4 regions of the Streptomyces sp. NPDC007905 genome follow, and region 1 is predicted to be linked to each of the others. Evidence: riboswitches for the same ligand, from Rfam matches in the RefSeq annotation. Region 1 holds a riboswitch; each other region holds the start of a gene.

Region 1 (5,327 bases):
CGTGGGCTTCCTGGCCGCGCGCTGGCGCAGGGCCGACAACGAGCACTCCCTGGACGAATGGGGCCTGGGCGGACGGTCGTTCGGCACCTGGATCACCTGGTTCCTGCTCGGCGGCGACCTGTACACGGCGTACACCTTCGTCGCCGTACCGGCGGCGATCTACGCGGCGGGCGCGGCCGGCTTCTTCGCGGTGCCCTACACGATCCTGGTCTACCCGCTGATCTTCACGTTCCTGCCCCGCCTGTGGTCGGTCTCGCACCGCCACGGCTACGTCACGACCTCGGACTTCGTGCGCGGCCGCTTCGGCTCGAAGGGGCTGTCGCTGGCCGTGGCGCTCACCGGCATCCTCGCGACGATGCCGTACATCGCGCTCCAGCTCGTCGGCATCCAGGCGGTGCTGGACGTGATGGGCGTCGGCGGCGGCGAGAACACCAACTGGTTCGTGAAGGACCTGCCGCTGCTGATCGCCTTCGGCGTGCTGGCCGCGTACACGTACTCGTCGGGTCTGCGCGCCCCCGCCCTGATCGCGTTCGTGAAGGACACGCTGATCTACCTCGTCATCGCGGTGGCGATCATCTACATCCCGATCAAGCTGGGCGGGTTCGACGACATCTTCGCCAAGGCGGCCGACGCGTTCAGCCAGGTCAACCCGGCCACCGGCAAGCCGCGCGGCGCGCTGGCCCCACCGGAGGCGGGCCAGTGGACCTACGCCACCCTGGCGCTCGGCTCCGCCCTGGCCCTGTTCATGTACCCGCACTCGATCACCGCGACGCTGTCGTCCCGGAGCCGTGAGGTGATCCGGCGCAACACCACGATCCTGCCGCTGTACTCCCTGATGCTGGGCCTGCTGGCGCTGCTCGGCTTCATGGCGATCGCGGCCGGAGTGAAGGTCACCAACGGGCAGTTGGCGATTCCGCAGCTGTTCGAGAACATGTTCCCGGACTGGTTCGCCGGTGTGGCCTTCGCGGCGATCGGCATCGGCGCCCTGGTGCCCGCGGCCATCATGTCCATCGCGGCGGCGAACCTCTTCACACGCAACATCTACAAGGACTTCATCAAGCCGGACGCGACGCCCCAGCAGGAGACCCGCGTCTCCAAGATCGTGTCGCTGCTGGTGAAGGTGGGCGCGCTGGTCTTCGTCCTGACGATGGACAAGACGGTGGCGATCAACTTCCAGCTGCTGGGCGGGATCTGGATCCTGCAGACCTTCCCGGCCCTGGTCGGCGGCCTGTTCACCCGATGGTTCCACCGCTGGGCACTGCTCGCCGGCTGGGCGGTCGGCATGGTCTACGGCACGCTCGCCGCCTACGGGGTGGCCTCGCCGACCCAGAAGCACTTCGGTGGCTCCGCGAAGGAGATCCCGGGCATCGGGGAGATCGGCTACATCGGCCTGACGGCGTTCGTCCTCAACGTCGCGGTCACCGTGGTCCTCACGTTCGTCCTCAAGGCCGTGAAGGCCGCCGAGGGCCTCGACGAGACCAGGCCGGGCGACTACACGGCGGACGCGGGCGACCCGGGAGTCGAGGTGGAACTGCCGCCGGCCACGGCGGGCGCCAGCCACTGAATCACGCCCCTGTAGGGGCGCGCAGAACCGCTCGAGCACCAACACACCACCCCCAGCGGGCCGCCGAACGGCTAGACCGACGGCGGCCCGCTTCCGTTCGCGCACCCGAGCGGAACCGGAACCCCGTGTCCGGCTGGACGACAGCGCCGCGCCCACCCCGAGTTGACCCTCTGAAGCCACCGCAACACGCAACAGACACAACATCTGGGGGTGACACCACAGCCCGGCACTAGATGTATGCTCATCCTCGCTGTCGCCGCAGGGGAATCCGGTGCGAATCCGGAACTGTCCCGCAACGGTGTACTTGCGTGCATCCGCACGCCTGTCCAGTCCGAGGACCTGCCGTCAGCGCGCGCCCGGCCGTCCGGTCCGGGTGCCTTGAGACGTCCGGGCCTCGTGGAGTGGGCCGGTGGACGCGACGCCGTGCGCGCTCGTGCTGCCCCTGCCCTCCGCAAGGCCCCGTGCCGAGCGAGGGAGAGCCCCACGTGACCATCGCGCCAGCCGATCCGGCTTCAGTCAGCGACCTGAAGGCCGACGGTCCCGGTGCCGCGCTGCTGCGGACCCTGACCGAGCTGACCGCCGACCTCCCCGACGCCGACCCCGGCCGCGTCGCCGCGGCCGCGCTGCGCGGCCGGTCCGCACGGGCCGACGAGGCGGAGTTGCGCGAGCTGGCCACGGAGGCGGCCGCCGGACTGATCTCCGACGACCCCGCCTACTCTCGGGTGGCCGCCCGGCTGCTGACCCTCTCCATCAGGGCCGAGGCCGCCTCGCAGGGCGTCGTGTCCTTCACCGGGTCCGTCGCCGTGGGCCACCGCGAGGGCCTGGTCGCCGACCGCACGGCGGAGTTCGTGCGGCTGCACGCCGAGCGTCTGGACTCGCTGATCGACGCGGCGGCCGACGACCGCTTCGGTTACTTCGGCCTGCGCACCCTGCACAGCCGCTATCTGCTCCGGCACCCCATCACCCGCAAGGTGATCGAGACGCCCCAGCACTTCATGCTGCGCGTCGCCGCGGGCCTGGCCGAGGACGACACCGTCCGCTCCGTGGACGAAGTGGCGGCGCTCTACGGGCTCATGAGCCGCCTCGACTACCTGCCCTCCTCCCCCACGCTCTTCAACTCCGGCACGCGGCACCCGCAGATGTCGTCCTGCTACCTCCTCGACTCCCCGCTGGACGAGCTGGACTCCATCTACGACCGCTACCACCAGGTCGCCCGCCTGTCGAAGCACGCCGGCGGCATCGGTCTGTCGTACTCCCGTATCCGCTCGCGCGGTTCGCTGATCCGAGGCACCAACGGGCACTCCAACGGCATCGTGCCGTTCCTGAAGACCCTGGACGCCTCGGTGGCCGCGGTGAACCAGGGCGGCCGGCGCAAGGGTGCCGCCGCGGTGTACCTGGAGACCTGGCACTCCGACATCGAGGAGTTCCTGGAGCTGCGCGACAACACCGGTGAGGACGCCCGCCGTACCCACAACCTGAACCTCGCCCACTGGGTCCCGGACGAGTTCATGCGCCGGGTCAACGCCGACGAGCAGTGGTCGCTGTTCTCCCCGGCGGACGTCCCGGAGCTGGTGGACCTGTGGGGCGAGGAGTTCGACGCGGCCTACCGCGAGGCGGAGGCGAACGGTCTCGCCAGGAAGACGATCCCGGCCCGCGACCTGTACGGCCGCATGATGCGCACCCTCGCGCAGACCGGCAACGGCTGGATGACCTTCAAGGACGCCGCCAACCGGACGGCCAACCAGACGGCGACCGCGGGCCACGTCATCCACTCCTCCAACCTCTGCACGGAGATCCTGGAGGTCACGGACGACGGGGAGACGGCGGTCTGCAACCTGGGTTCGGTCAACCTCGGTGCCTTCGTGGCGAACGGCGATCTCGACTGGGAGCGCCTCGACAGGACGGTCCGCACGGCCGTGACCTTCCTCGACCGCGTGGTCGACATCAACTTCTACCCGACCGAGCAGGCGGGCCGTTCCAACGCCAAGTGGCGTCCGGTGGGCCTCGGCGCGATGGGCCTGCAGGACGTCTTCTTCAAGCTGCGCCTGCCCTTCGACTCCCCCGAGGCCAGGGCCCTGTCCACGCGGATCGCCGAACGCATCATGCTCGCCGCGTACGAGGCCTCCGCCGACCTGGCCGAGCGCAACGGCCCGCTGCCGGCCTGGGAGAAGACCCGCACGGCCAAGGGTGTCCTGCACCCTGACCACTTCCCGGGCGTTCGCCTGACCTGGCCGGAGCGCTGGGCGGCCCTGCGCGAGCGGATCGCCTCGGTCGGCATGCGCAACTCGCTGCTCCTCGCGATCGCGCCCACCGCGACCATCGCCTCCATCGCGGGCGTGTACGAGTGCATCGAGCCGCAGGTGTCCAACCTGTTCAAGCGCGAGACGCTCTCCGGTGAGTTCCTGCAGGTCAACTCGTACTTGGTGAAGGACCTGAAGGAGCTGGGGGTCTGGGACGCCCGGACCCGGGAGGCGCTGCGCGACTCCAATGGCTCCGTGCAGGACTTCGCGTGGATCCCGGCCGAGGTGCGGGCGCTGTACCGCACGGCGTGGGAGATCCCGCAGCGCGGCCTGATCGACATGGCCGCGGCCCGCACCCCGTTCCTGGACCAGGCGCAGTCCCTGAACCTGTTCCTGGAGACCCCGACCATCGGCAAGCTCTCCTCGATGTACGCGTACGCCTGGAAGTCGGGCCTGAAGACGACGTACTACCTGCGCTCCCGCCCGGCGACCCGCATCGCCCGCGCGGCACAGGCGCAGGCCCCCATCCCCGTCCAGCAGGCCGCCGACCCCGACGCGGTCGCCTGCTCCCTTGAGAACCCCGAGTCCTGCGAGGCCTGCCAGTGATGACCACCCGTAACACCAACCTCCTCGACCCGGGCTTCGAGCTGACTCTCCGCCCGATGCGCTACCCCGACTTCTACGAGCGCTACCGGGACGCCATCAAGAACACCTGGACCGTGGAGGAGGTCGACCTCCACTCGGACGTCGCCGACCTCGCGAAGCTGACCCCGGCCGAGCAGCATCTGATCGGCCGCCTGGTCGCGTTCTTCGCGACGGGCGACTCGATCGTCGCGAACAACCTGGTGCTGACGCTGTACAAGCACATCAACTCCCCCGAGGCGCGGCTCTACCTGAGCCGTCAGCTCTTCGAGGAGGCCGTGCACGTCCAGTTCTATCTGACGCTCCTGGACACCTACCTGCCCGACCCGGACGACCGGACGGCGGCCTTCGCGGCCGTGGAGAACATCCCCTCCATCCGCGAGAAGGCCGAGTTCTGCTTCAGGTGGATCAACGAGGTCGAGAAGCTGGAGCGCCTGGAGTCCCAGGCCGACCGCCGCCGCTTCGTGCTCAACCTCATCTGCTTCGCCGCGTGCATCGAGGGCCTGTTCTTCTACGGCGCCTTCGCGTACGTCTACTGGTTCCGCAGCCGGGGTCTGCTGCACGGGCTGGCCACCGGCACCAACTGGGTGTTCCGGGACGAGACGATGCACATGTCCTTCGCTTTCGACGTGGTCGACACCGTCCGCAAGGAGGAGCCGGACCTCTTCGACGACGCGCTGCAGCAGCAGGTCACCGACATGCTGCGGGAGGCCGTCGAGGCCGAGCTGCAGTTCGCGCGCGACCTGTGCGGTGACGGCCTCCCGGGCATGAACACCGACTCCATGCGGCAGTACCTCGAGTGCGTCGCCGACCAGCGCCTGACGCGCCTCGGCTTCGCCCCGGTGTACGGCTCGGAGAACCCGTTCTCCTTCATGGAGCTG
Region 2 (5,327 bases), on a different contig from region 1:
CGTCCACGTCCGTGAAGTTGGACATGAGCGGGATCGCGCAGACGGCGATCCGCAGCACGTCCTCGCCGACCGGCGGTACCACCGCGGACTCCCGTACGGTGCCGTGCGGCGAGACCCTCCCCCACGCTCGGCTTCGCTCGCGCGGGGGGACCCCCATCCCGTCCTCCTCGTCGATGCCGAGCCCGTGCCGGAACGGCAGCACACCGTAGGTGCGCCGCCCGGTGAGCCCGTGCAGCATGTCGAGGCCCGGCTCCAACAGCGAGACGTCCCCCCGGAACTTGTTCACCAGGAACCCGGCGACCAGCTCCTGGTCCTCGGGCGAGAGCAGGGCGACGGTCCCGAAGAAGGAGGCGAAGACGCCCCCGCGGTCGATGTCGCCCACCACCAGCACGGGCAGCCGCGCGTTCCGCGCGATCCCCATGTTCACGATGTCCGTCCGCCGCAGATTGATCTCCGCGGGCGAACCGGCCCCCTCACAGATCACCGCGTCATACGTGCCCCGCAACTCGGCCAGGCAGTCCAGCACGGTGCCGAGCAGCCGCTGCTGGCGCCCGCCGTGATACCCGCGTGCGCTCAGCTCGCCCACCGGCTTGCCCAGCAGCACCACCTGGCTGCTCTGTTCGCCGCCCGGCTTGAGCAGCACCGGGTTCATCAGCGCGGTCGGCTCGACCCGGCAGGCCTGGGCCTGCATGGCCTGCGCCCGCCCGATCTCCGCGCCCTCCCGGGTGACGAACGAGTTGAGGGACATGTTCTGCGCCTTGAAGGGCGCCACCTTCACGCCCTGGCGCACGAGCCACCGGCAGATCCCGGCCGTCACGACGCTCTTGCCGGCGTCGGAGGTGGTGCCGGCGACGAGGAGACCACCGTTCACTTCCCACGTCCCTTCACGAGTCGGCGCCCGGCGACCGTGACGCCGAGCGCGAGCAGGCCGACGCGGCGGGAGAGCCGTACGGCCCGGTCGATGTCGGTGACCCGGACGGCCCGCCCGGTGCCCCCGTTCAGAACGGGCCGGTGTTCGACGCGGCCGCCGTAGGAGAGCGTCCCGCCCAGCCGCACACCGAGGGCGCCCGCGAACGAGGCCTCCACGGGCCCGGCGTTGGGGCTCGGGTGCCTGCGCGCGTCGGCCTTCCAGGCGTGCAGCGCGCCGCGGGGATCGGGGCCGGCCGCTGCGGCGAGCACGGCGGTCAACCGCGCACCCGGCCACCCGGCGACGTCGTCGAGGCGGGCGGAGGCCCAGCCGTAGCGCCGGAAGCGGGGCGACTTGTGCCCCACCATCGCGTCCAGGGTGTTGACGGCCCGGAACCCGAGCAGCGCGGGGACCCCGCCCACGGCACCCCACACCAGCGCGCCCACGACGGCGTCGGAGGTGTTCTCGGCGACCGACTCGACCACGGCCCGGGCGATCCCGTGGGTGTCCAGCGCCTGCGGATCACGGCCGCACAGATGCGGCAGCCGCTCGCGGGCGGCCGCCACGTCGCCGGCCGCGAGGGCGTGCCCGATGACCCGGGCCTCCCGCGCGAGGGAAGTACCCCCGACGACGGCCCAGGTGGCGGCGGCGGTCAGGGCGACGGAGGCGGCGGGAGACCGGCGTACGGCCCGTTCGGCGAGAGCCCCGAGCGCGACGGCACCCCCGGCGCACACCCCCGTGTGCAGCGCCCCCCACCCACGGTGGTCGCGCCACAGCACACGTTCCACGGCCCCGGCGGCCCGCCCGAACGCGGCGACCGGATGCCCCCGGCGCGGATCGCCGAGGAGCAGGTCGCCGAGAAGGCCGGCGGCGGCGCCGTACGCGTAGAAGCGATCGGCACCCATCGGCTCAGCCGGCCGCGGGGGCAGGCAGAACCCGGTTACTGAACCTCAATCGGCAGCCGCGCATGGCGATATGTCCTCACTCAGGGTGTCCGCGCCCTGGTTCGACGAGACCGGCGGTGAGAGTTCCTGGCTCCCGGGATTCCTTCCCCGGTGACAGTGGCGGGACCGCGCCGGATTCGCACCGGCTTCCTCTCTGCCGCCGTACATGGCCCGGGCAGTCCACCACGCGCCCGGAAGGGCCGTCAACTTGCCTTTGACCTGCGAGGGGAGAGTGTGCTGAGCCCCACACCGGTGAGGTCCGGGCATGCGGAAGGCTCCTTGCCGGGACACGCCGGCAAGGAGCCTTTCGGACGGTGGGTCAGGGCTTGGCCACGATCAGGTAGATCCCGTAGGCCACCGCGGCCGCGCACGCGGCGAAGCACACGTACGCACCGGTCGCGGTGAGCGCCGCCGAGTTGCCCTGCGCGGTGGCCTTCTCGCGTCGCGACAGGCCGTTGATGCCGAGGGTGAACAGGGCCACCACGCCCACCGTGAACGCGAGGCTGACGCCGAAGACGGAGCCGAGAGCCGCCCAGTCGATCTTCATGGGGATGCTTCCTTCAGTTACCGGGTGCTCGGGGTCAGACCGTCGCGGCCGGCGGAACCGCCGGCGCCGCGGTGTCGGTCGCGGCCGGAGCCGGGATCGTGGCCGTCAGGTCCTCGGTGACGGTGAGGGTGCCCGTGGGCGGCGGGGTCACCGCGGCGATGGCGGCGGTCACCACGCCGGCCGGCTCCTCGGTTCCGTCGACGGCGTTGACGTTGGCGCTGTCCACGACCTCGCGCCGGGAGAACTTCCAGATCGCGGCGCTGGCGCCGACCAGGAAGACGGCGACGACCGCGGTGCCCCAGTCGCCCAGGTCCGTGACGGACTCGGCGAGCGCGCCGACCAGGGCGGCGGCCGGGAGGGTGAGGGCCCAGGCGACGACCATGCGGGTCGCGGTGGACCAGCGGACCACACCGCCCTTGCGGCCCAGACCGGCACCCATCACCGAGCCGGAGACCACGTGGGTGGTCGAGAGGGAGAAGCCGAGGTGGGAGGAGGCCAGGATGGCGGTGGCCGCGCTGGTCTGGGCGGCGAAGCCCTGTCGCGGCTCCAGGTCGGTCAGGCCCTTGCCCATGGTGCGGATGATGCGCCAGCCGCCGATGTAGGTGCCGAGTGCGATGGCCAGACCCGCGGAGAGGATCACCCAGGTGGGAGGGTTGGAGCCCGGGGCGATGGCACCGCCCGCGATCAGCGCCAGGGTGATGATGCCCATCGTCTTCTGCGCGTCGTTGGTGCCGTGCGCGAGGGAGACCAGGCCGGCGGAGGCGATCTGACCGGCGCGGTAGCCCTTGCGGGTGGCCTCGCCGTCGGCCGTGCCGCCGATGCCGTAGGAGAAGCGGGTGGCGAGCATGGCCGCCACACCGGCCACCACCGGGGCGGCGACGGCCGGGAGCAGAACCTTGGTGACCAGGACGTCACCGTGGACGGCGCCGAAGCCCGCGGAGGCGACGGTGGCGCCGATCAGGCCGCCCATCAGAGCGTGCGAGGAGCTGGAGGGCAGTCCCACCAGCCAGGTCATCAGGTTCCAGAGGATCGCGCCGACCAGGGCGGCGAAGATGACCTCGGGACGGATGCCGTTCTCATCGACGAGACCCTTGGAGATCGTGTTGGCGACCTCCACGGAGAGGAAAGCGCCTACAAGGTTGAGGGCGGCGGACATGGCCACCGCGACCTTGGGCTTGAGCGCACCGGTCGAGATGGTCGTGGCCATCGCGTTGGCGGTGTCGTGAAAACCGTTCGTGAAATCGAACGCGAGTGCGGTTATTACCACAATCGCGAGGATCAGCGAGAAGTTTTCCATTTACCCAGGCAATCGTTCGAGGTCGTTGGCTGTTGGACCGTAGGCAACCTGGGTGAACGGAAGATGAACTGGGGCAGGCGTGAGGGTGTCGATAACAGGGGATCGGAGTTCCGTTCGCGCCCGACGCCCCATATGCCGCTTGGCTACCAGCCCCGCACGAAGGCCCGCAGCCGGCTCGGCGGCCCGTTGAAGAGATTCTGGTCACCCGGCAGGCCGCCCCGGTCGCCGTATTGCCAGAAGGTCCAGTCCGACCACCCGCCCGGCAGCGATCCCGGGCCCGAGGAGCCGTGACGGGCGATCCACAGAGCATGGTCCGAGGCGAAGGCGCGGCTGTCGCCGGTGCAGGCGTCCCACCAGTCGGCGGTGGTGTAGATCACCGGGCGGCGGCCGGTCTGCCGTGCGACCTCCTCGCTGAAGGACCGGATCCAGTGGACCATCTGCCCCTGGCCCAGCCCGTAGCACTTGTCCCGCCTGTCGTACGGGTTGTACTCGATGTCGAGCGCGGGCGGCAGCGTCCAGCCGTCCGCCCGCCAGTCGCCGCCGTGCCGCACGAAGTACGCGGCCTGCTCGGCGCCCGAGGACCTGTCCGGCCGCGCGAAGTGGTACGCGCCGCGGATCAGGCCGGCCCGGCGCGCGCCGTCGTACTGCCGGTCGAAATAGGGGTTGCGGTAGGTCGTGGCCTCGGTCGCCTTGACGTAGGCGAACCGAGCGCCCTCCGACCGTGCGGCCGGCCAGTCGACGTGCTTCTGGTAGGACGACACGTCGTGCCCCCGGGGCAGGCCCATCGCGGCCACCGGCGACACGGCGCAGACGGCGGACGCGGCCTGGGCGCCCGCGAGGGCCAGCGCCGCCGTGGCGGCGGCGAGGGCGCCGACGCGGTGGCGGAAGCGGGAGGATGTGCGATCACGAGCCATGCGTCCCCCTGGAGAGGCGGCGGAACGTCGTCCAGCGAGCAGGAAAGATCATTGAATGACCGGCGATCGTGTGGAAAAGCCGATTCCGGATGTTTCAAGGCCATGTCCACCCGTTCGGCGGTGCGACTTCCGACCTGAAATGCGCGGGCGGACCGCCCCCTGCCGGGCCGGCTGGCAGGATCGCGGCATGGCTGAACAGCGGCGGAATGCGGAAGAGGAAGCGGCGCGCGTCTGGCAGGCGCTGGTCGCGACGGCCCGCCGGACCGTCGCCGACGGGCTGGTCGTCGGCACCTCCGGTAACGTCTCGGCGCGCGTCGGGGACCTCGTGCTGGTCACGCCTTCGGGCGTGCCCTACGACCGGCTGACCCCGGACGACATCACCGGCGTCGACCTCGCCGGTGAGCAGGTGCTCGGCGCGCTCGTGCCGACCAGCGAACTGCCCATGCACCTCGCCGTCTACCGCACCACCGACGCCCGCGCCGTCGTCCACACCCATGCCGTGCACGCCACGGCCGTCTCCACTCTCGTGACCGGGCTTCCCCCGATCCACTACATGGCCGCCGCCCTCGGCGGCCCCGTCCGTGTCGCGCCCTACGCGACCTACGGCACCGACGAGCTGGCAGAGAACATGCTCCGCGCCCTCGCCGGCCGCTCCGGCTGCCTGCTGCAGAACCACGGCACGATCACCTACGGCACCACCCTCGACCAGGCCTACGAC
Region 3 (5,327 bases), on a different contig from region 1:
TGCCCGGGCGGCGTGCGGGTGTGCTGCCCATCGTGGCCTGCTCTCCTTTCTGCGGACTCCTCCATGGGGGGCGGTGCCCCGCCCCAGACCATACCCGGTGGGGGTACCCGACACCTGTGGGCGGACCCGGAGGGAGCACGGCGCCGGCCTCGGGCCGCCGACGGCGGGAGCCGGACTCCGTGTCCAGTGGGCCGTAGGCGAGGATGAACCGCGGGGAGTGCGTCCGGTAGGGAACGGCGCCGTAGGTGCGGTGGCCGGTGATTCGACCGGAGGAGCGAGTGACGGAAGAGTCCTCTTCTCGCCGGGCACGGGCACCTGCGCGATTTTCGATGACTCGGGAAGTGCGGGAGAGGTGGCGCACTCCGCATCGGCGCGGACAGCGATCCCCGCTACGACCCGCGCCGACTGGTCCAGCTCCTCATCGCGGGACTACGCCAACCGCAGTGGCCACCGGCCAGGCAGTGGCCGTGGCAGGACGCGGATTTTTCGGGATCGTCATCGTTCACGAACGCGGCCCCGCCTGGTGGAACGCCGGGCGGGGCGCGAGCAGGGCCTCCTCCTCCCGGTGCAAGTGCTGCAGTTCCTCGTCCATGGCCCGTGCCTGGACTGCGGGATCGCGATCGAGGAGCGCGTGAAGTGCCGCTGGTATCACGGCAGCGGACCGCGCGGGTGTCACTCGAGACACCTCGCCACGTACCCGGCCGGCGGCCCCGACCCACCGGAGCGGTGAGGGCCTCGCCGAGCAGCGTGATCAGCGGGGAACCGGTGTCACTTCCGCACCGGCACTCGCCGCCTTCGCGTTCGCCTGTCGGGCGGCCTTCGGATCCAGTACCCGCTCGGCCAACAGCCCGAAGACGAGCCCGAAGGCGGTCCACAGAGTCAGTTGGATGGCCAGGGCCACCAGGCGGAACTGCCAGAGCAGGGTGGCCGAGAAGTCCTTCGGGACCTCGTTGACGGCCGGCAGGAACGCGTACGCCAGCCCGATGGCCAGGACGAAGAACGCCCCCGCGGCCACCGTCGCGTTCCAGTTGCCCAGCCGTGCTGCGAGGCGCTTGCCGAGGATCACGGTGGCGATCGCCAGCAGCACGCTGAGCAGCATCATCAGGAAGTACAGGGTGGTGCGCCTGCCGATGGTGTCGGGGTCGCCGACGGACGGCGGATTGGCCGGATACTTCAGGAACGGCACGACATAGACCGTGAGCAAGCCGGCCGTCGCCAGGAGCAGCGCGCTCGCGCGCGGCCCGAAGCGGCCGATCCGGCCCAGCGCGAAGCAGTACGCGAGGGCGGCGATGCCGCCGAACGCGACCCCGTAGACGAGGACACCGGTGGCCAGGCCACCGGTGGACTGCATCGTGCGGCTCACGACTTCCATGCCGTGTTCGTGGGAGTGCGCCTCTTCGTAGGCGATGGCCGAGTCGACGCGCGGCTCGCCGAGGAAGTAGGCGACGACGAGGGCGAGCAGGCCCGCGGCGAGTCCCGCGAGCATGCCACGCACCAGAAGGTTGCGGACGGTTGCCGAGTTCATGGACGGCCCTGGATTCCCGCGCCGTCAGTGGCAGGGGAAGCCGAGCAGGTGGCGGGCGTCGTGCACCCACTCATGGACGTTCTCGCCGGACATGACGGAGGTGGCGCCCTGCTCGGCGCCGACGAAGTACAGCAGGACAAGCATCAGGATGCCGAAGAAGACCGCCCAGGGGACGATCGCGCCGATCGGCAGCTTGGCGGGGATGGCGGTGGGGGTGGTGGTCGGCTGAGCGACGGACTGCGCCATGGCAGAACCTCCTGGGGAACTCGCGTCCCGTCTCGGTGGTGCACAGGACAACGGGGCGGGTCTGACTTGCCCTGCCCGCACCGCGAGCGGTGTGAACGGGGCATACAGTGGCGCGACCGTGCCGGATTCCCACCGGCTTCCGCGTTTCCGTCGTCTATTTCGCCGAGAACGTACCGCGAAGCGGAGGCGCGGCCAAGGGCGCACGGGGCGCTCACGGGCGCCCCTCAAGCCGCCGTTCCCTTGAATCCCCTGTAATTGCGGGGCCGTCGACCGCGAGAGTGAGCACGTGACCAGTCGAGTGATCTTGATCTCACCAGCCATGAACGCGGCCCTGCGCGAGGCCCGCTTCGACGACGGGTGCCCATTGGAGGAGGGCGGCGCCGCCCAGGCCCGCTCGGCGGCGAGGCTCCTCCCACGGGCCGGGCGAGCGCTCGTGGCCCCCACCGAGCGCTGCCGGCAGACCGCCTCCGCGCTCGGCCTCGACGCCGGCGAAGCGCCCGAGCTGGCCGGCCTCGACGTGGGCCGCTGGCGGGGCCGTACGCTCGCCGAGGTGAGCGCCGCCGAGCCGGAGGCCGTAGCCCTGTGGCTGGCCGATCCCGCGGCAGCCCCGCACGACGGGGAGTCGGTGCGCGAGTTGGGCAGGCGGATCGCGGACTGGCTGGACGAGGCCGCGCGGTTCTCCGGCCGGACGGTCGCGGTGGTCGAACCGGACGTCGTACGAGCCGCGACCGTCCGGGTGCTGGGAGCACCGGAGCCGGCCTTCTGGCGGATCGACGTGGCGCCGTTGAGCGCGGTCGAGTTCAGCGGCCGCGCCGGCCGCTGGAACGTGGCACTCGGCAGACCGCTCCACCTGGCGGCTACGGCTGAGAGCGCCTGGTGACGTACGGTCGGCCTCAGCTGCCGCCCACTCCCAGGGCCGCCAGCAGCACCAGCACCAGCACCAGCGTCGCGGCGCCCAGCAGGCCGTGGGCGGCCACCACGGGAACGGGCAGGTGCCGTTCCGCGGGCGTGGTCCCCTCCCCGGTAGTGGCCGGGGCGGCGGTCCGGTACACCGGCACCCAGCGGGCGAACATCGCGAAGCCGAGCAGCGCGACGGCTACGGGGACACCGAAGGAGGTCCACGCCAGGGCTGACCGGTCGGCGACGAGGTAGACGATCCAGACGACCAGTCCGGCCGCCGCGAGCAGGAAGTGGCCGAAGACGAGGGGGCCCGGGAAGCGGGTCGTGCCGGTCTGCCCGAGTACAGGCGCACCACAGCGCCGGCAATGACTTCGTCAAGCTTTCTTGAAGTTGCACTCCATGAGTTGTTAGGTAAGGCTTACCTCCTTTAGTTTCTGTGCGCTTCCCCGTGCACGTCAGACCGGAGATCGCCATGTCCAGCGCACACCTCACTCTTCTCGGCGCCATCGCCGGCCTCACCATCTACCTCGGCCTGCCCCTCGGCCGTCTCCGCACTCCCACGCCCCGCCTCAGGGCCGGTTTGAACGCCGTGGCCATCGGCATTCTGATCTTCCTCGTCTGGGACGTGCTGACCCATGCCTGGGAGCCGGTCGACGAGGCGCTGAGCAAGCACGCGTGGGGAACCGTCGCCTCCGGTGGAGCCACCCTGGCCGCGGGTCTGAGCCTCGGGCTGGCCGGACTCGTGCACTACGACGCCTGGATCGGCCGCCGCCGGGCTGCCGGCGCACGCCCTGCGGGGCCCGGTGCCGCCGCCACCGCCGAACTGGCGCCGAAGACCCGCAGTCAGGCAAGTTCGCTGGCACTGATGATCGCCACGGGCATCGGCCTGCACAACTTCGCCGAGGGCCTGGCCATCGGCAACTCGGCCGCCCAGGGAGAACTCTCCCTCGCCCTCCTGCTGATCATAGGATTCGGCCTGCACAACGCCACCGAAGGTTTCGGCATCGTGGCACCCCTGGCCGCCGAAGGGGAACGCCCCTCCTGGCTCACCCTGCTCTGGCTCGGCCTGATCGGCGGCGGCCCCACCTTCCTCGGCACGCTCGTCGGCCAGCACCTGGTCGACGACACCGTCTCGATCGCCTTCCTCGGCCTCGCCGCCGGCTCCATCCTCTACGTCGTCATCGAGCTGCTGGCCGTCGCCCGCAGGACGGGGCTGAAGACGCTCACCACGTGGTGCGTCCTCCTCGGTCTCCTGCTCGGTTTCGGAACGGACGCCGTCGTCACGGCCGCAGGCGCCTGAGCAGGCAGGCACAGGCCCTGATCGGTCCTCGGCACCCGCCCTGGATGTGGTGACCCGGAACGCCCACCGCCGCGGGACGGCTGCGGCGGGGACCGGGCCGTCGAGCGGTCGGTCCCCGCTGCCGTGTGCCGTTCAGCCGTGGGCGGAGGAGCGGTCACGCGATCCGGGAGAGGCGCGCGACGACGGTGTGGTGGGCGTTCATGGTGATCTGGTGCTCCGAGAAGCCGGAGTGTTCCTCGCCGTCGACCCCATCCGGCGAACCGGTGGCCGAGGGCCGGGTGGGCGGTGACCGTCACCTGTGTGCCCGGGTCACAGGGCCGAACTCGCTGACGGTGACGTTGAGGTCCTGGCCAGGGGCAGGCCGGCCATGAGGGCGGACGCCGCGGCACAGGCGACGAACGAGGAACGGCGCATGGGGACTTCGGCCTCTCTGAGGGGAGCTTTGCCACATGATCAGATGATCGGAGGCCAAGCTGCCGTCGTACGCGCACGTAAGGGCGCTGTGAGCGATGAGGTCCACCCCGTCACCTGCCTCGTGCCGGTTCGTGGCGGTGTTGAGGAGTGAGCGAGTTCCTGTTCACGCTGTCCTCGGCCGCCTGCGCGCTCGCGCCCAGCGCCCCCTTCCTGGTGACGGCCCGGCTCGTGGAGGGACTCGGCCGCGGCGCTGATCGTGCCCGGGGATCCCTCGCCCTGCTCCAGCAGGCCTATCCGGCGCCGTCCGCACGTTCACGGGCTTTCGGGCTCTGGGGTTCGATGGCCGGCATCGCCGCCTCCGCCGGACCGCTGCTGGGCGGGTTGGTGGTCTCCACGGCCGGCTGGCGGTGGGTGTTCCTCATCAATCTGCCCGTTGGCATCGCGTGTCTGGCGCTCACGCTGCGGCACGTGGCGCGCTCACCCCGGCGCGCCGACCGGGCCCTGGACTGGCCGGCGCAAGTGCGCGGTCGTCACCGCGGTCGCACTGCTGACGGCCGCGCTCAACGAGGCCGGGCGGCGCGGCTGGTCCGATCCTGCCGTCCTCGCCGGGCTGGGCCTGGCCGTACTGGCCACGACCGGTACGGGGGCGCTCTGTGGGCCCACCTGGGAAGGGTGCGTACGAGGGGCGCCGTGCCCGGGCGGCCTCCGGCCCTGAGCGCCCCGGACAGTCCCGCCGTCGGCACGGCTGCGTGGATCGGTGCTGGTCCGGCACCGGACGCTTGACGTGGCAGGTAATCGACCCGGGAGCAGGCTCCAGGAAGGATCGGGATCGTTGGCACGGCGGGACGCCCCGTTCCGTCGGACCCCGTCCGGACCCCCGAGGAGGCCCCATGCCGTACTACGAGAGCCCCGTCGACGGCGCCCGTCTGCACTACGTCGACC
Region 4 (5,327 bases), on a different contig from region 1:
GACTCCTTCCCGGCCTGCTTCTCCTTCGCTGCCGTGCCCCCGCTCTGCTGGCTCGACACCTGCTCCCCGCACCCCTTCCCGGGATACCCGGCGATCGCGCACAGCAGGGCATTGGTGTCGTAGCGCAGGGGCTTGGCGACGGCGGCCAGCGCCTCGGCCGTCGTCGCGTCCGGGGAGACGCGGGCGCAGGCCGTGCGGCGGGCGGGCGGGGTCTCACCGGACGGGGCGTCAGCGGCCGTGCCGAAGTCGAGGACGAGTGCCACGCGTTTCACGCCCGGCTTCGCGGGTGTCCCCGCGCAGATCCCGGCGAAGTCCGCCGCGCCGCGCGGCCGGCTCGCGTCCGCGGAGTCCACGCTCACCGCGAAACGGAAGCCCTGGACGGCCCCGTCGTCCGGGCGGGCCGTCGACGGCCCTTCGGTGGCGTACGTCCAGTGGCCGCCGTCCCGTTCCCAGAACGACCAGTAGCGGTAACCGGCGGCGTGCGCCTGGGCGGCACCGGCCACGAGGACGAGCGCGGCGACCGGCAGGGCCACGGCACGGCGGACGGCGGTCACGGCTGCCGCTGCTTACGGCGGCCGCTGAGCAGGAAGCCGATGCCGATGCCGATGCCGGCGACGATGCCGACGCCGACGATCCACCAGACGCGGGTGCCCGAGTCGTGCTCGTCATGGTTGCCGGGTTCCTCGGCGCGGGCGGCCGACTTCGGGGCCGGGCCGGTCGCGTTGAGCGCCCGCACCAGGTCCGTACCGCCGAAGTCCCGCGGCTCGGCGCCCACCGCGTGCGCGGCGAGGATCAGCTGGGCACAGGCGGCCGGGCCGCTCTCCCGCGCCCACTTGGCCGCGTTCTTCTCCAGCCAGCCGTACGGCTTCTTCGCCTGTGCGGTCCAGCCGTCCGCGGCGAGTGCGACGACCGTGTCCGCGGTGTTGCCGTAGTCGGGCTGGTCCTCGGCGCCGGGCAGGGTCGACTTCAGGTATCCGGCGGGGGTCAGGGCGTTGGCCAGGTAGGACGAGGCGTTGTTCGCCACCTCTGCCGGGGTGAGCTGCTTGTCGGAGTTCGTGCAGCTGGAGCCCTGCTCGGGAGCCTTCCCGGCCCTGGTCACGAAACCCTTGCCGAGCGCGCCGAGCACCGCGGCCGCCGTCGCGTCCGCGTTGGCGAACAGCTTGCCCTTCTTGTCCGGCTGGTAGGGGAGGGCTCCAGCCCCGTCGTCGTCGCAGGGCAGGGACCACTTGGCCAGCAGGTCGTACGGGGTCTTGCTCCCGGTGTGCACCCGGGCCGGGTCCTGGCCGACCGAGGCGAAGGCGCCGATGACGACGCTGGTGGAGTTGGTGTCGCTCGGGCCGCCCGGCGAGTAGCCCCAGCCGCCGTCCTTGTTCTGGACCGTCGTCAGCCAGACCAGGGCCCTGCGGACCTCACCGCCGTGCCCGCCGAGCGCCTGCAGGGCCTGGACGGCGGCGGCCGTGCTGTTGGTGTCGGGCTGGGCGCCGCCCTTGCCCGCACAGGGCTTGGCGGTGTCGGCCCGGAACGCGGCGAAACCTCCGTTGTCGCACTGCTGCCCCGCCAGCCAGTTGACGGCCGACGCGGCGGGACGGTAGCCGAGCGTCCGCTGCGCGAGCAGCGCCAGCGACTGGCGCCAGACACCGTCGTACGTCGGGTCCGCCTTGCCGAACAGGCCGGACGGAAGGGTCACCTTCGGGGACGGGGACGGGGACGGGCCGGCGGCCGTGGCGGGCGCGGCTGCGGCCAGCACGCCTATGGCGGCGAGAGCCGCGGCACTGCGGCGGACGTTCATGGTCGGCGACTGCCTCTCCTGCGGGAACCGGCAGCGCACGGGACCACCCCGGGCGGCTCGGCTCCGTAAACCTCGACGGTGCCGTGCGCGACGGGCCGCCGCGCACGCGAGCCGGTCAACGTCCCGTCCGGAGCGGTCCGGCTCACCGTCCGCGGGACGGTTCACGGTTGCGGGTCAGCGCCGGAATTGCACCGGCTTCCCCCCGTACAGGTGTGATGACGACCCCGCCACTTTACCGGCCGCCGTCAGCGGGCCGAGGGGTGGCTGTGGGCACACGGGGGCGGTGACCGGGGTCACGCCCACGGCGGCGCGTGCGCCGCACCTCGATCCGCGTCCCGACCACGTGGTGCCGGCCCCGCCGGGCCGTGGACAACCGGAGGAGTTTTTAAGGGCGGTGGGGCAACGCCCCCGCTGGTGCGGGGCGGTATCGCAAAGGCGCTTGTGCTCAGCATGCCTAGGCCGCGTGCGGCCAAGACGTCGGGACGACGGCCGCGCTCAAGTAGTGGGCCATCCCGCGCAGGGCGTGCTCGCACTCTGCCGGGTCCTCGCCCTCCGCCACCCAGTGCGCGAGCCGGTCGGCCGGCCCTGCGTGGCCGGCCGCCGTGACCGGGTCGCCGGGCCGCCGGGTGAGGACCATGCGCTCGGCGCACGGCTCGTACGTGGCCGCCGGGTCCAGATGCAGGTGGGTCAGCCGGCCCGTCGCAGCCGGATAGGCGAACTGGATCGCGGCCGCCCGCTGCCGGGTCGGAGTCACGTCCGGGAGCCCGCCGGTGGCCAGGGCGGCGGCGGCTCGCACGAGGTCGACGCCGGTGGCCCGTTCGACCAGCAGCGGGATCAGGTCGCCGGGCAGGTGCGGGACGACGTCCGTGACGAGCGGGCCACGGGCGGTGAGCCGCAGGCCGATGTGGACGACGGTGTGGGCGAGGCCGAGCGCGCGCACGGTCCGCTCCACCGTGTGCCGCAGGAACGGGTTGTGCAGCAACCCGTCGTGGGCGTGCACGGAGTGCCGCAGCGGCTGCCGGGCGGGCGGCGGGCCCGGCGTCGTACGGGTGAGCGCGGCGATGCGGACCTCGTCGTCCAGGACGACGGCCTCGGCGGAGACCAGCGGCCCCTCCGTGTCCTCCCGGCCGGCCGGGAGGATCTTGTGGCGGGCGAGGAGTGCCGACAACGCGGCCGGGTCGGTGCAGGCCGCGGCCGTCTCGTACGGGATGCCGGGTAACGCCAGCCGTGCGGCGAGCCGTGCGACGCCGGTCAGGTGCTCGCCGGCCCAGGTCAGTACCCCGCGGACCCGGTGTCGTGCCGCGTAGCGCGCGACCGCCACGGCGGCCGCCTCCCGACCGGGGTCGGCCACCAGATGACCGGCCAGGTAGGGGCGCGCCCAGGCGGGCGGGGCGGTGCCGACCAGCACCACCGGGTGGGCCGCCGCGATCCGCGCCAGCGGGTACTCGTCGTACGCGGCACGGCGGCCGGTTCCGAGGAGAAGAACGGACTGCGGCATCGGAGCCTCACCTTCGTGGGGAGAAGGCGGACAGAGGAACGCCCCGGATGCTGCTCCCCCATAGGCAGCACCCGAGGCGGGTCGATCTTGCTCTCCGTGCCCTGATCCTCACCCGACACACCCTCAACTGTCAACGATTGCTGCCTATTTCCGCAGTCGGCGTTGTCATGTCTGGTCGGCGCACGGGTGACCCGGTAGCCTCGCGTCAGCTCAGCCACGGAACGGACGACGTGCCCAGGGGGGACCTCGGTGAGTGACGCCTACGCCCCGCTGGCCGACGTGCTGGACCGGCTCGGAGAGCTGACCGGCCGGCCCGGCCGGCTGTCGGAGGTCCTGGACGTGGCCGGGCTCTCCCACCGCACCGGCATCCCCGTCGGCGTGGTCGTCGAACTGCTCTCGGGCGGCCGGGCACCGGAGGCCTGTCTCGCCCAACGGGTACGGCAGCGGCTGGACTTCATCCGGGAGACCCGGCGGCGGCCCGACGGCAAGCGGTACTCGCTTGACGAACTGGCCAGGATCGCCGGAACCAGCCGGCAGTGGTTGAGCGAGTGGCGCAAGAGCGGTATGCCGGGCCTCGAACACACCGACCGGCTGCGCAGGTTCTTCGGCCTGTCGGCGGGCTTCTTCACCGCCGACGAACAGGAGGCGCTGCACGAGGCGCTGCAGCCGGTGGTGCAGAGCCTGGAGGCGGAGGCGGACCCGCTGCTGCGGCTGCGGGAGAGCGGGCTGGTCAGGCTGGCCGCGCGCGCCCCGCAGATGAACCCCCGTCAGCTGGCCACGCTCGCCGACCTGGCGGAGATGATCATCACTTCGGAGCGGGCGGGGAGTTCGGGGGAGGCGAAGGGGACCGCCGCCTTGAGGGGTGCCGGGCGTGCCTGAGCCGGTGCTGGCCGTAAACGATCGTTTTCCTTGCGGGAACATGCCCTTCCGGCCTTCCTGGTCCTATGGTCGCCCAACGCCCGCCGAACTCGACCGCAAGGACGACGACCGCAAGGACGACGACCGCAAGGACGACGCATGAGCCCCGACAGATCGCCGAAGTCCCGCAGAACGACAAGTTCGCCGAAGCGGTTCCTCGACCGGCTCGTCCGCGACACCGCCCGGACGCTGACCCCGCCCACCGGGCCGAAGGCGTTCCTGCACGCGGTCTGCGCCACGCTCAGCCCGCAGCTGGACCGCCCGATCCGCCTGAAGTTCGTCGCCTTCCCACCCGGCCTGGACGTCTCCGGGGTCACCTTCGCCATGGACGAGGAGTACATCGTCGTGGTCGAGGAGCGGGCGCCGGACGAGCACCAGTTCGTCATCGCGGGGCACGAGATCGGCCACATCCACTACCAGACGCTGGACGTGCACTACCCGGCCGGCATGCCCGCGGCGGCGCGCCGGCTGCTGTCCCAGGCCGAGGAGGACATCCCCTGGGACCAGGTGGTCGCCATGGCCACCCGGTCGCCCGCTGCCGCGGCGGCCGAGGCGGAGTGGGAGGCCGAGGAGTGCGGGCTGCGGCTGGCGGCGAAGTTCTCCAGGGTCGTCGGCCCGGGCGCGGCGGCCGGGCGTACCACCCAGGACACCCTCACCGGCCGGCTGTCGTCCTCGCTGGGCAACATCGGCGGGCCGTGATGCGCTGGGACCTGGCGGGTTCGTTCACCGCCTACGCCGTTCCGGCCGCGCTGCTCGCGGTGGCCTTCGTGATCAAGCTGCCGCTGCTGCGGCGGGCCTGGCAGGACCCGATCCTCCGGGCCACCGCCCTGCTGCTCGGGATCGGCGCCGTCGTCTTCGCCTCGCTGCCGCCGGCCAGTCTGCACCGCATCAACGAGATCGCCGGCGTCCCCAACTTCGCCGGGCTGTGGGTGTATTCGCTGCTCACCGCCTACTGCGGGGCCTGCCTGTGGCTGATCATCACCTGGCGCGAAGCCCCATCGGCGGTCCGCCGCCGGCGCACCCGTACGGTCTGGATGGTCTACGCCGCCATCATCCTCGGCCTGTGGACGACCTTCCTGCTCGGCGACCACCATGTGGAGCGGCTGCGGGACCTCGACACCT

The links. A riboswitch is a leader RNA that binds a small molecule or an ion and turns the genes downstream of it on or off. The one in region 1 is predicted to bind cobalamin.
Region 2: it holds a riboswitch for cobalamin, as region 1 does, so the genes downstream of both, ACFZDC_RS27370 (cobalamin biosynthesis protein) here and ACFZDC_RS13020 (ribonucleoside-diphosphate reductase subunit alpha) in region 1, are expected to answer to the same signal.
Region 3: it holds a riboswitch for cobalamin, as region 1 does, so the genes downstream of both, ACFZDC_RS00520 (CbtB-domain containing protein) here and ACFZDC_RS13020 (ribonucleoside-diphosphate reductase subunit alpha) in region 1, are expected to answer to the same signal.
Region 4: it holds a riboswitch for cobalamin, as region 1 does, so the genes downstream of both, ACFZDC_RS20355 (prenyltransferase/squalene oxidase repeat-containing protein) here and ACFZDC_RS13020 (ribonucleoside-diphosphate reductase subunit alpha) in region 1, are expected to answer to the same signal.

The regions. Positions count from the first base shown of each region.
Region 1 covers NZ_JBIBKS010000006.1:162,598-167,924, reverse strand. The annotation lists gene mctP (monocarboxylate uptake permease MctP) at 1-1,564, shown strand, start outside; cobalamin riboswitch at 1,782-1,926, shown strand; gene ACFZDC_RS13020 (ribonucleoside-diphosphate reductase subunit alpha) at 2,050-4,410, shown strand; gene ACFZDC_RS13015 (ribonucleotide-diphosphate reductase subunit beta) at 4,410-5,327, shown strand, end outside.
Region 2 covers NZ_JBIBKS010000016.1:160,120-165,446, forward strand. The annotation lists gene ACFZDC_RS27365 (cobyric acid synthase) at 1-871, opposite strand, end outside; gene ACFZDC_RS27370 (cobalamin biosynthesis protein) at 868-1,812, opposite strand; cobalamin riboswitch at 1,913-2,051, opposite strand; gene ACFZDC_RS27375 (hypothetical protein) at 2,171-2,398, opposite strand; gene ACFZDC_RS27380 (inorganic phosphate transporter) at 2,433-3,695, opposite strand; gene ACFZDC_RS27385 (GH25 family lysozyme) at 3,839-4,609, opposite strand; gene ACFZDC_RS27390 (class II aldolase/adducin family protein) at 4,797-5,327, shown strand, end outside.
Region 3 covers NZ_JBIBKS010000001.1:101,195-106,521, forward strand. The annotation lists gene ACFZDC_RS00505 (hypothetical protein) at 1-31, opposite strand, end outside; partial or broken gene ACFZDC_RS00510 (TetR family transcriptional regulator) at 355-441, shown strand; gene ACFZDC_RS00515 (CbtA family protein) at 752-1,525, opposite strand; gene ACFZDC_RS00520 (CbtB-domain containing protein) at 1,550-1,771, opposite strand; cobalamin riboswitch at 1,808-1,964, opposite strand; gene ACFZDC_RS00525 (histidine phosphatase family protein) at 2,058-2,651, shown strand; gene ACFZDC_RS00530 (hypothetical protein) at 2,665-2,844, opposite strand; gene ACFZDC_RS00535 (ZIP family metal transporter) at 3,144-3,971, shown strand; gene ACFZDC_RS00540 (MFS transporter) at 4,599-5,168, shown strand; gene ACFZDC_RS00545 (alpha/beta fold hydrolase) at 5,276-5,327, shown strand, end outside.
Region 4 covers NZ_JBIBKS010000010.1:317,270-322,596, forward strand. The annotation lists gene ACFZDC_RS20350 (SCO2322 family protein) at 1-554, opposite strand, end outside; gene ACFZDC_RS20355 (prenyltransferase/squalene oxidase repeat-containing protein) at 551-1,789, opposite strand; cobalamin riboswitch at 1,903-2,031, opposite strand; gene ACFZDC_RS20360 (hypothetical protein) at 2,244-3,287, opposite strand; gene ACFZDC_RS20365 (XRE family transcriptional regulator) at 3,537-4,166, shown strand; gene ACFZDC_RS20370 (hypothetical protein) at 4,159-4,308, shown strand; gene ACFZDC_RS20375 (hypothetical protein) at 4,305-4,904, shown strand; gene ACFZDC_RS20380 (MAB_1171c family putative transporter) at 4,904-5,327, shown strand, end outside.